2 regions of the Blautia sp. TF10-30 genome follow, and region 1 is predicted to be linked to the other one. Evidence: predicted binding sites of a transcription regulator. Region 1 holds the regulator's gene; the other holds the start of a gene.

Evidence for each region. Region 1 encodes Rex, which represses fermentation and respiration genes when NADH is low (regulators of the CRP and FNR family bind a similar motif). Its sites were predicted from a motif close to ATTGTTAANTANTTAACAAT; they were not measured.
Region 2: a site for Rex is predicted at 3,466-3,485, ahead of pckA (phosphoenolpyruvate carboxykinase (ATP)). Genes of this name have one in related genera too.

What each region holds. Positions count from the first base shown of each region.
Region 1 covers NZ_QUKM01000001.1:136,052-142,031, reverse strand. Annotated here, with positions in the region: gene DXD02_RS00660 (S8 family peptidase) at 1-163, shown strand, start outside; gene DXD02_RS00655 (NADP-dependent isocitrate dehydrogenase) at 329-1,531, shown strand; gene DXD02_RS00650 (ABC-F family ATP-binding cassette domain-containing protein) at 1,630-3,555, opposite strand; gene DXD02_RS00645 (redox-sensing transcriptional repressor Rex) at 3,710-4,366, shown strand; gene DXD02_RS00640 (bifunctional ADP-dependent NAD(P)H-hydrate dehydratase/NAD(P)H-hydrate epimerase) at 4,456-5,964, shown strand.
Region 2 covers NZ_QUKM01000011.1:15,446-21,425, forward strand. Annotated here, with positions in the region: gene DXD02_RS10750 (hypothetical protein) at 1-528, shown strand, start outside; gene DXD02_RS10755 (heavy-metal-associated domain-containing protein) at 651-905, opposite strand; gene DXD02_RS10760 (AraC family transcriptional regulator) at 1,195-2,097, shown strand; gene DXD02_RS10765 (MATE family efflux transporter) at 2,108-3,442, opposite strand; gene pckA (phosphoenolpyruvate carboxykinase (ATP)) at 3,757-5,361, shown strand; gene DXD02_RS10775 (AAA family ATPase) at 5,602-5,980, opposite strand, start outside.

The DNA.
Region 1 (5,980 bases):
GCGGGTGTCCGGAGCCGTGGCTTTGGCACTTGAACGGGTTCCGGATCTTACAAATGTCCAGGCGAAAATGCTGCTTTGCGAATCGGCGAGAGACCTTGGCCTTCCGCGCAACCGTCAGGGGCATGGGATGCTTCAAACAGACCGTTTTCTGTCTCTTCTGTGAGACACTGTGCGGCAGCATAAAAAAAGAAAAATGAAGGAAAACACCTCTCATCCTGCAAAAATTGTGTGAATTTATGGGAAAATGCCAAAAAATCAGGCGAATTTTGACTTGACAAGCTATAGGATACTTTATACAATAAACGGGAATAGAAAAAGGAGGCCTACTATGGAAAAAATTCAGATGACCACTCCTCTGGTAGAGATGGATGGAGATGAGATGACCAGAATTCTCTGGAAAATGATCAAAGATGAGCTGCTTCTCCCGTTTATTGACCTGAAAACGGAATATTACGATCTGGGACTGGAACACAGAAACGAGACGAACGATCAGGTAACCGTAGATTCCGCAAACGCTACCAAGAAATACGGTGTAGCAGTCAAATGTGCCACCATTACGCCGAATGCAGCGCGTATGACCGAGTACAATCTGAAAGAAATGTGGAAGAGCCCGAACGGAACGATCCGTGCCATGCTCGACGGAACCGTTTTCCGTACCCCGATTGTCGTAAAAGGCATCGAGCCGTGCGTGCGCAACTGGAAAAAACCGATCACGATTGCCCGTCATGCATACGGAGATGTCTATAAAAATGCAGAAATGCGCATTCCGGGACCGGGAAAAGCAGAGCTGGTTTATACGGCTGAGGACGGCACCGAGACAAGAGAGCTGATCCACAACTTCACCGGCGCCGGTGTCATTCAGGGCATGCACAATCTGGATAACTCCATAGAAAGCTTTGCGAGAAGCTGTTTCGAGTACGCACTGTCCACGAAACAGGATCTGTGGTTTGCAAGCAAGGATACGATTTCCAAGAAGTATGATCACCGCTTCAAGGATATCTTCCAGGAGATCTTCGATGCAGAGTACAAAGAGAAATTTGCAGAAGCAGGCATTACCTACTTCTACACTCTGATCGACGACGCCGTTGCCCGCATCATGAAAGCAGAGGGCGGCTTTATCTGGGCCTGCAAGAACTACGACGGCGATGTCATGAGCGACATGGTATCCTCCGCCTTCGGTTCCCTTGCGATGATGACTTCTGTTCTCGTATCCCCGCACGGATATTACGAGTACGAGGCTGCGCACGGAACCGTACAGCGCCACTATTACCGTCACTTAAAAGGTGAGGAGACATCCACCAACTCCGTGGCCACCATTTTTGCATGGACCGGCGCACTCAGAAAACGCGGGGAAATGGATGGAAACGCAGAACTTTCCGCATTTGCAGACCGTCTGGAAAAAGCAACGATCGCAACGATCGAGAGCGGAAAAATGACAAAAGACCTTGCGCTGATCACCACCATGGAAAATCCGACCGTATTAAACAGCCGTGATTTCATCCTGGCCATCCGCGAGGAGCTGGAGAAATAATTAAACGAAGCAAAAAAGAAAGCCGATCCGGCATTCCCGCAAAAAGGGATGCGCCGGACCGGCTTTTTCTGTTTTGAATTTTCCGGGGAAAACCAGGCCTATTCGGCAAGCTCTTCCCATTTTTCATACAGCTCTTCGAGTTCCGCGGCAATCTCTGCTTTCTCTTTGCTTAATTTCACACACTCTGCCACATTCGTTGCGACTTCCGGTTTCGACATTTCCTCATCAATTTCCGAATCGCGTGTCTCAAGCTCTTCAATTCGTTTCTCCGTCTTTTTCAGCTCGTTTTCTTTCTTGCGGAGACGTGCCTGTTCTTCTTTCTGCGCTTTCCAGTCCAGCTTTGTGGAGGAGGCTTCGGAAGGAGCCGCTGTTTCTTCCGGAGCGGCGGCATCGGCAGCAGGAGCATAGATGCGGGTCAGCTCTTCTTTTTTCTCCAGATAGTAATCGTAATTTCCGATATAGTTGACGAGTGTTTGTCCCGTCAGCTCCAGAATCCGGGTTGCAGTCTGATTGATAAAGTAACGGTCGTGGGAAACGTACAGTACCGTTCCAGTGTAATCCTTCAGCGCGTTTTCCAGAATCTCCTTTGATACGATATCGAGGTGGTTGGTCGGCTCGTCGAGGATCAGGAAGTTGGCGTTCGAGAGCATCAGCTTGGCAAGAGAAATTCGTCCGCGCTCACCGCCGCTCAAGGTATGAATCGGTTGGAAGACATCGTCGTTTGTAAACAGGAAGGCGGCCAGCACATTTCGGATTTCGGTGTTTGTCAGATACGGATACGCGTCGGAAATCTCCTGGAAAATGGTCTTTTCCATGTGGAGCACCTGATGCTCCTGATCGTAGTAACCGATCTGTACACGGCTTCCAAGTGTAAAAGAGCCGGCATCCGGGCGGATGACTTCGTTTAAGATCTTTAAGATCGTCGTTTTTCCCGTTCCGTTGTTTCCGATGATTGCGACGCGCTCCCCGCGCTTGATTTCGAAATTCAGATCCTGGAAAAGCGTCTGTCCCGGGAAGGCTTTGGAGAGGTGCTCGACGGTCAGCACATCGTTTCCGCTTGTGATGCGCGGTTCCAGACGGATCCGCATATCGGAGCGTACTTCGGTCGGCTTTTCCAGCACATCCATTTTGTCCAGCATTTTTTCACGGCTCTCGGCGCGTTTGATGGATTTCTCGCGGTTGAAAGATTTCAGCTTTGCAATGACTTCTTCCTGATGGTGGATTTCCTGCTGCTGGTTGACCCAGGCATGGTAAGCGGCTTCACGGAGCATTGCTTTTTTTTGACTGTAGGCGGTATAGTTTCCCTCAAAAGTTGTTACTTTTTTATTGTCCACTTCAACGACTTTTGTGACAACGCGGTCGAGAAAGTAACGGTCATGGGAGACGATCAGGACGGCTCCGCTGTAATTTAAAAGATACGTTTCGAGCCAGGAGATCGAGTCCATATCGAGGTGGTTGGTCGGCTCGTCGAGCAGAATGATGTCCGGTTTGGTGAGCAGCAGTTTACCAAGTGCCACGCGGGTCTTCTGACCGCCGGAGAGGGAGTCCACCTGTTTTTCAAAATCGCTCTCGGAAAAGCCAAGACCTTTTAAAACACCGACGACTTCACTGCGGTACGCGTATCCGTTTTCCAGTTCAAAGGTATGGGAGAGGCGGGTGTAGGTGGAAAGAAGTTCATCCAGCTCTGCACCGGATTTTGTATTCATATCACTTTCCATCTGACGGAGGCGTTCCTCCATATCGATCAGATTCTGTTTCGCGGTCAGCACTTCCTGGTAAATGGAAAGGTGTCCGGTCAGATCCTGATGCTGGGCGAGATAGCCCATCGTCTTTCCTTTGGAGAGGATGACCTCTCCCTCATCGGCCCTCATTTCGCCGATGATGATTTTTAACAGCGTCGATTTTCCGGCACCGTTGATGCCGACCAGTGCGGTTTTTTCGCGTTCTTCTATATGAAAAGATGCATTTTTGATAATTTCCGTTGTCCCGAATGCTTTCGAGATATTCTGACATGCAAGAATCATGTGGTTCCTCCAGATAACATATTTCTGTATTTTGACATAATACACCATCCTTATTATAGAGAGTAATACACAAAATTTCAAGAAATCTTTGACAATTTTCTATCAACCATATATAATATGAATATATGCAGGTGTAAATAAGGAGGAATTTATCTTGGAAGAAAAAGGAATTTCGCGGGCAGTTATCAAAAGACTTCCTAGATATTATCGTTACCTGGGCGAATTGCTGGAGGACGGAGTAGAACGGATCTCTTCCGGTGAGCTGAGCGAGCGGATGAAAGTGACAGCTTCCCAGATTCGCCAGGATTTAAATAATTTCGGCGGCTTCGGCCAGCAGGGGTATGGTTATAACGTGCGGTATCTGTACAGCGAGATTGGAAAAATTTTAGGTCTGGACAGAGTCCACAATATGATTTTTGTCGGAGCCGGAAATCTGGGACAGGCGCTTGCTAATTATGCGGCCTTTGAAAGAAGCGGATTCAAAACGGTCGGTATTTTTGACGTCAACCCGGTATTAAAAGGAATCTCCGTGCGCGGAATTGAAATCCGCATGGCGGACGAGCTTCCGGAATTTATCAAGGAACACCATGTAGAGATTGCGGCTTTGACACTGCCAAAAGCAAAAGCGGTAGAGATGGCAGAGATTCTCGTGGACAACGGTGTAAAAGCAATCTGGAATTTTGCACATACCGATCTAAACTTAAAACTTCCGAAAGATGTGATCGTCGAGAACGTCCATCTTTCCGAAAGTCTGATGCGTCTCTCCTACAATCTGACCAGATATGAGGCGGAGCATCCAAAGAACAATTAAGAAACCAAAACAAAAGCAGGAGAGTCTTCGGGAAACCGGAGACTTTTTCTGTTCACTTTCCGGATAAGGCAGGAAAAGGAGGAAAAGCGATGAAACGGATTCTTACAGCAGCACAGATGAAGCAGGCAGACCGCAATACGATCGAAACCATGGGGGTACCGTCCCTGGTACTGATGGAGCGCGCAGCGCTGTCCTGCGTGGAGGAGCTTCAAAATGGAACATGGGATACAGGAAAAGTCCTTGCTGTGTGCGGTCCCGGAAATAATGGAGGGGACGGTGCGGCAATTGCACGGATTTTAAAGACGAAAGGGGTGGATGCGGAACTGTTCTGTCTTGGAAATCCGGAAAAATACAGTGAAGGCATGAGAGCACAGAAGAAAATTGCGGAAAATTATGGGGTCCGTGAGGTTAAGAATCCGGATTTCCGGGAATATACTGTTATCATAGATGCCATCTTTGGAATTGGCGTATCCCGTCCGCTGGCAGGGGAGTACCGGAGGGCAGTGGAAGCAATCTGCGCAAGCGGTGTTCCTGTTCTTGCCGTGGACATCCCTTCGGGGATCCACACGGATACCGGAGAGGTCCTTGATGCGGCGGTGAAAGCCAGAGCCACGGTGACATTTGCCTGTGCAAAGCCAGGGCTTCTCTTTGATCCCGGAAAACGATATGCCGGAGAGGTCCTGGTCCGTGATATCGGAATCGGCTTTGATGCAGGAGAAGAGGAGACGCCCTGGTACGGTTCAGTGGAAAAAGAAGATCTGGACCGGTTTCTTACCCGCACGCCGATGGGAAATAAGGGAACCTTCGGAAAGGTGCTGGTACTTGCCGGTTCCGGTGCCATGTGCGGAGCCGCTGTTTTGTGTGCCAGGGCAGTCCTTGCATCCGGTGCCGGCATGGTAAAGGTTGTGACAGAGGAAAGAAACCGTACGCCGCTTTTCTGTGCCCTGCCGGAAGCAATGGCGGATTTCTGGAAGGAGGATGAGCCGCTTCCGGAAGAAGCCCTGCTGCAGGATCTCGCCTGGGCGGACGCTGTTGTTGCGGGACCGGGACTTTCCAAAAGCCGGACGGCAAAAGAACTGCTCGTTTTTACGGTGCAGCACACAGAAGTTCCTCTTGTTCTGGATGCAGATGCGCTGAACCTGATTGCAGAAGATGCAGAGATTCTTTCGGGCTGCCGGGCAGAAAAAATTTTAACGCCTCATGTAGGAGAGCTTGCACGGCTGCTGCACATGACCATTGCAGAATGCCAGCGTGACCCGGCAGGAAGCGCCGGAAGGGCAGCCGAAAAATACCAGGCCTGCTGTGTACGAAAGGATTCCGTAACCGTGACAGCAGAGGAAGGGCGTGAGCAGTATTACATAAACACAAGCGGAAGCAGTGCGCTTGCGACGGCGGGAAGCGGCGATGTGCTCGCGGGAATCACAGGCGCCTTTGCAGCAAAACGTCAGTGTGAAAAAAACGAGAAAAAAATCAGCCTTGCCAAAACAGCGGCACTGGCGGCATATGCGCATGGAAAGGCGGGAGAGGCTGCGGAAGAAAAAAGCAGTGCTTCCTATGTAACAGCATCCGAGATTATCAGAGGATTGCAGTCAATCTGAGCAAAGCAGATCAGAA
Region 2 (5,980 bases), on a different contig from region 1:
CTGATCGACACAACGACGGGAAAGGTAGTCAACAACGATTACAACTGGCTGACCACTTATTTCGAGGTCAACTTCCGCCCATGGCACAAAAAAGGTGCGCCGGAGCTGTATCCGGTGGAGCTGCGGGAAGAGATTGACAAGATGAATCTCTGGCTCTTCGATAATATCAACAACGCGGTATACCGCAGTTCCTTCTCCAGAAGCAACGAAGGCCATTTCGACGGTGTGAACACCTTCTTTGCAGATTTTGCCGTGCCGCCGGCAGACGCCAAGGGAAGAATTGAGGGAGAGGAAGACGGCTTCCGCGCCAGCACACACTACGATCTGGCACTTCCGAAGATTGACTGGGATGCACAGTGGAAGGTTTCGACCGAGCGCGCCTACCTGTCCTCAGACCCGACCCATCCGATCTATCTTGGAAACAACCGCAGATTCGACATCGACCCGACCTGGTACGATCTGGGCGCAGAATCTCCGAAAAAAGAGGAGAAAGAAACGCCGCCGTCCTGCGGATGCTGCTGCGGCTGATCAAATCATAGATAAAAAATAGAAAACACCGTTTCAGAGGCAGATTTCCAAAAGGAAATAAACTTCTGAAACGGTGCTTTTTTTCGACGCACAAACTGCAAAAGGAAGGGCATGAAATCCGCTTACCGTCCGAAATGGAAAAATCCCTTTTTCTCATACGGCTCACTCGTATACGAAACCAGCTCATATCCGATGTCCTTGATCTGCTGTTTCAGATACGGAATATCGAGCGGTGCTTCGCTGATGACAACGGTCTCGCCGTTTTTTGCAGAAGAGTTTACTTTCTTTGGAGAGCAGCTCTTGCGGACTACATCATTCATATGGGATTCGCACATGCCGCACATCATACCATCAATTTTTAAGACTGTTTTAATCATACAATACCTGCTTTCTTCCGGGAATACAGCGAAACGAAAGCGTGCCGGACTGTATTCCTGGAGTTTGATGAAAAATTTGAAATCGCATACCCTATCGGGGTATCTAAAATATAGCGCGGATGAAAAGAAATGTCAATAAGCTGATAAAATATGATAATTATTATCATTTAAGAAGGAAAAATACGGTCATGGAAGGGCGATTCGCCGGCAGAACATGGAAACTTGCCGGAATCGCAAAGTTCGTGTTACAATCGGGACAGCAGAGCAAAACAAGAGAGGAGACAAAAATATGCTCTCACAGATGAATTACCGAAAAGAAACACAGCCCCACGGTGATGAGCTTTTTCCGCTGAGCATTCACGTTTTCGAGACAGACCTGCAGAGTACCGTGCGGGTGTACTGCCACTGGCATGAGGAAGTGGAGCTCTTTTATGCAGTAAAGGGCGAAGCTGTTTTTCATATGGATACCGAGACCTTTCTCCTGCGGGAAGGGGAGACCGCCTTTGTCAATGCAAACCGTCTGCATGAGGTAGAGGGAATCGACGGACAGGAATTTACGTTTCTTGCCGTTGTATTCCAGCCGCGTTTTCTGTCCGGCACATCGCTTGACCGGATCCAGCAGCAGTATATCGAACCAGTGCTGTCCTCCGAGATCCGTTTTCCATCCAAGACAGAGCGGGGGACACGCCTTGCAGAAAAAACGGCACAGGCCATGCAGGAGATCCGAAATCTGCAGGAAAGAAAAGAACCGGGCTGGGAGCTGCTGTTAAAAGCGGAACTTCTGAAAATCTGGCAGGGATATTACAGTGCGGCAGAAAAGAACGGCGGAAAAACGGATGCCTCGACGAATTACCGTGTCAGCAGAATGAAAGAGATCCTCACATACATGAATGCTCATTTCTGTGAGGATCTCGAAATCGCGGAACTGGCGAGCCAGTTTCATATGAGTGAGAGCGCTTTCTGCCGCTTCTTTAAGTCGATTATGCATATTTCCGCCGTGACGTATGTCAATAACCTGCGGATTGCCGAGAGCTGCCGGCTGCTGCTTTCCACCGAGGAGGCGATCAGCAAGATTGCGAGCGACTGCGGATTCCGAAATATCAGCTATTTTAACCGCGTCTTCCAGGAACGCATGCACCAGACGCCGGGGCAGTTCCGCAGTTTATCCGCAGAAAACCGTACTGCGATATAAGATTCGGAACTTATGCAGGCTTCTGCGATCGGAATGCACGCCGCAGGAAGAAAAGTCCGGTCATATCAGCCAGTGCCCAGCCGATCGGAATAGCGATCCAGATTCCGGCAACGCCAAGCGCCGTGGCGGAGAAAAGGTATGCCAGCGCCACACGCATGCCAAGCGAAATGACGGTCAGAACAACCGACATCTCGGCGCGTTTGACAGCGCGGTAATACCCGTACAGCAGAAACAGCCATCCGATGCCGAGATAGAACGAGCCTTCCAGCCGCAGGTACTGTACGCCGATCGCGATGACCTCCATTTCTGATGCTTTCACGAAAATCTGCATCAGCGGATGCGCGAACAGATTGACAAGCAGAGAAATGACGATGGAAAAAGCAGCGCTCAGTGCAAAAGCATCTTTCGTGCCGCGCCGGATCCGCTCGTGATTTCCGGCTCCGTAATTCTGTGCGGTGAAAGTGGAGTAGGCATTTCCGAAATCCTGCACCGGCAGATAGGCAAAGGTATCAATTTTCACCGCGGCCGCAAATGCCGCCATGACCGCCGGACCGAAGCTGTTGACGAGCCCCTGTACCATCAGAATGCCGAAATTCATGACCGACTGCTGAATGCAGGTCATCGAAGAAAGATTCAGAATCTCTTTTAAAATGGAATGGCTGAAACGCCATTCTTTTTTTGACGGCAGCCACATGCGGCAGCGGAGCAGCACATAGAGCAGAATACCGACGGCGGACACATACTGCGCAAGAACCGTAGCGAGCGCCGCGCCTGCGATGCCGAACGGCAGTACAGCGACAAAGAGCAGATCCAGTGCAATGTTCAGCACAGCAGAGACAGCGAGAAAAATCAGCGGCACAGAAGAGTTTCCGAGCGCGCGCAGCATACAGGAAAAGAAATTGTATACGGATGTTGCAATAAGGCCGGCAAAGATAATCAGAAGATACGTCCGCATGCCGGGACGGACTTCATCCGGGACGCGAAGAAACGTAAGGATCGGCTCGATGCCTGCATAAACAGCGAGATTCAGCACGAGCGTAACGGCAAGGATCAGCAGAAACGCGTGGAGAATCGAAAGTTTTAAAGAAGAAAGATCTTTTCGTCCCTGATAAATCGAAAAGAGCGCACCGGCGCCCATCGACAGGCCGAGAAAAATGGAAGTCAGAAACGTCATCAGCGTATAGGAGGAGCCGACGGCGGCGAGCGCATTGCTTCCGAGAACGCGTCCGACGATCAGGGTGTCGGCAATGTTGTAAAACTGCTGCAACAGATTTCCTGCGATCATCGGCAGGGCAAACAGGATAAGAGAGCGGGAGATTTTCCCGCGGGTCAGATCGTAATACATAAAGAAACTTCTTTCCGAACATAATTATTAATATTATAACATAAAAAATCAAAAAATGTCAATTTGCAGGATGAAGTGTACAAAAATGCAATTGTCAGAAAACTTCGAAAAATCGAAGTTTATAAAATTTTTACAGATTTTGGGACACGTTCTGTAAAAAAACGGAAGATTTTCAGTTGATTTTTTTGGCCTTTTATGTATAATTAGAGTAGAAGAGGCCGGCTGGTCCGGTTTCTTCTAAAGGATACCTTCAAATTTCTGCATTTTGCAGAATGAAGCAGTATTACTATCAAAGGAAAGAGGTTAATTACAAGATGGCACAGATCGATTTAACAAAGTATGGCATCACCGGTACCACAGAAATTGTGTACAACCCTTCTTATGAGCAGTTATTTGAGGAAGAGACAAAACCAGAGCTGGAAGGCTATGAAAAAGGCCGGGAGACAGAGCTTGGTGCAGTTAACGTTATGACCGGTATCTATACAGGCCGTTCACCGAAAGACAAATACATCGTTGTGGACGAGAACTCGAAAGATACTGTATGGTGGACTTCTGATGAGTACAAAAACGATAACCATCCGGCAACCCAGGAAGCATGGGCAGCAGTAAAAGAGATCGCCAAAAAAGAGCTCTCCAACAAAAGACTGTTCGTTGTAGATGCATTCTGCGGCGCAAATAAAGATACCCGTATGGCTATCCGCTTCATCGTTGAGGTAGCTTGGCAGGCACATTTCGTAACTAACATGTTCATCAAACCTACAGCAGAAGAGCTTGAGAACTTCGAGCCGGATTTCGTTGTTTACAACGCATCCAAAGCAAAAGTTGAGAACTACAAAGAGCTGGGTCTGAACTCTGAGACAGCAGTAGTATTCAACATCACAAGCCGTGAGCAGGTTATCGTCAACACATGGTACGGCGGAGAGATGAAGAAAGGTATGTTCTCCATGATGAACTACTATCTGCCGCTGAAGGGCATCGCTTCCATGCACTGCTCTGCAAACACAGACCTGAACGGTGAGAACACCGCAATCTTCTTCGGACTTTCCGGAACAGGAAAAACAACTCTTTCCACAGACCCGAAACGTCTTCTGATCGGTGATGATGAGCACGGCTGGGACGACAACGGAGTATTCAACTTCGAGGGCGGCTGCTATGCAAAAGTCATCAACCTGGACAAAGAGTCTGAGCCGGACATCTACAATGCAATCAGACGTGACGCTCTGCTTGAGAACGTTACCGTTGATGCAGCAGGCAAGATCGACTTCAATGATAAGAGCGTAACCGAGAATACTCGTGTATCTTATCCGATCAACCACATTGAGAACATCGTTCGCCCGATTTCTTCTGCACCGGCAGCTAAGAATGTTATCTTCCTGTCCGCAGATGCATTCGGCGTACTTCCGCCAGTATCTATTCTGACACCAGAGCAGACTCAGTACTACTTCCTGTCCGGATTTACTGCAAAACTTGCAGGAACCGAGCGCGGAATTACCGAGCCGACTCCTACCTTCTCTGCATGCTTCGGCCAGGCATTCCTGGAGCTGCACCCAACCAAATATGCAGAAGAGCTTGTTAAGAAAATGGAGAAGAGCGGAGCAAAAGCATACCTGGTTAACACAGGCTGGAACGGAACCGGAAAACGTATCTCCATCCGTGATACCCGTGGAATCATCGATGCAATCTTAAGCGGTGCTATCAACGAAGCTCCGACGAAGACTATTCCGTACTTCAACTTCGAAGTTCCGACTGAACTTCCGGGCGTTGATCCGGCTATCCTGGATCCTCGCGATACCTATGCTGATGCTTCCGAGTGGGAGACCAAAGCACTGGATCTGGCTGAAAGATTCATCAAGAACTTTGCAAAATACGAAGGAAACGCTGCTGGTAAAGCACTTGTTTCCGCTGGTCCGCAGAAATAAATTTTCTGAATTGACCGAAAGGAAGCCCCTGACATGAAAGTGTCAGGGGCTTCCTTTTATGAAAATATCTGGAGAAATAAAATAGTTCCCTGCCCGAAAGTACAGACTGAGGGGACAGGAAACTATTTTACAGCACACTCCAAAATAATGCAAAAAATTTCAGCACCACAGAGCGTGAATTGTTGCGTCACTGGTTTTCGCCGTACCCTGATACGCCTTCAAAATAGAAAATAAGGCAGATCAGCAGGACAAGAGCAGTTCACGTACCATTTCTGCATCAAAGGTAACAGAGGAAACATGGTTGACTTCTATCTGATATAACGCATTTGCTGCGATATGCTCAGCAGCCTGCTCAAGATCACGAATACCGCTTGTGTTTTCGTGGCAGGAGATTACGGCATCGAGTCCTTCCGGTGTCAGAATGCATTCATTTTCTTTCATACCGATGCGTTTTAATACCTTTGGAAGTGCATAGCGGGAGAAAATGATTTTCTTTTCTTCCGGTGTGTAGTCCGGAATTTCAATCACAGCGAAGCGGGACATCAGCGGAGCACTGATCTGGTTCTTGTCGTTTGCGGTTGCAATCGGGTATACACCGACGGTCGGGATCATACATTCG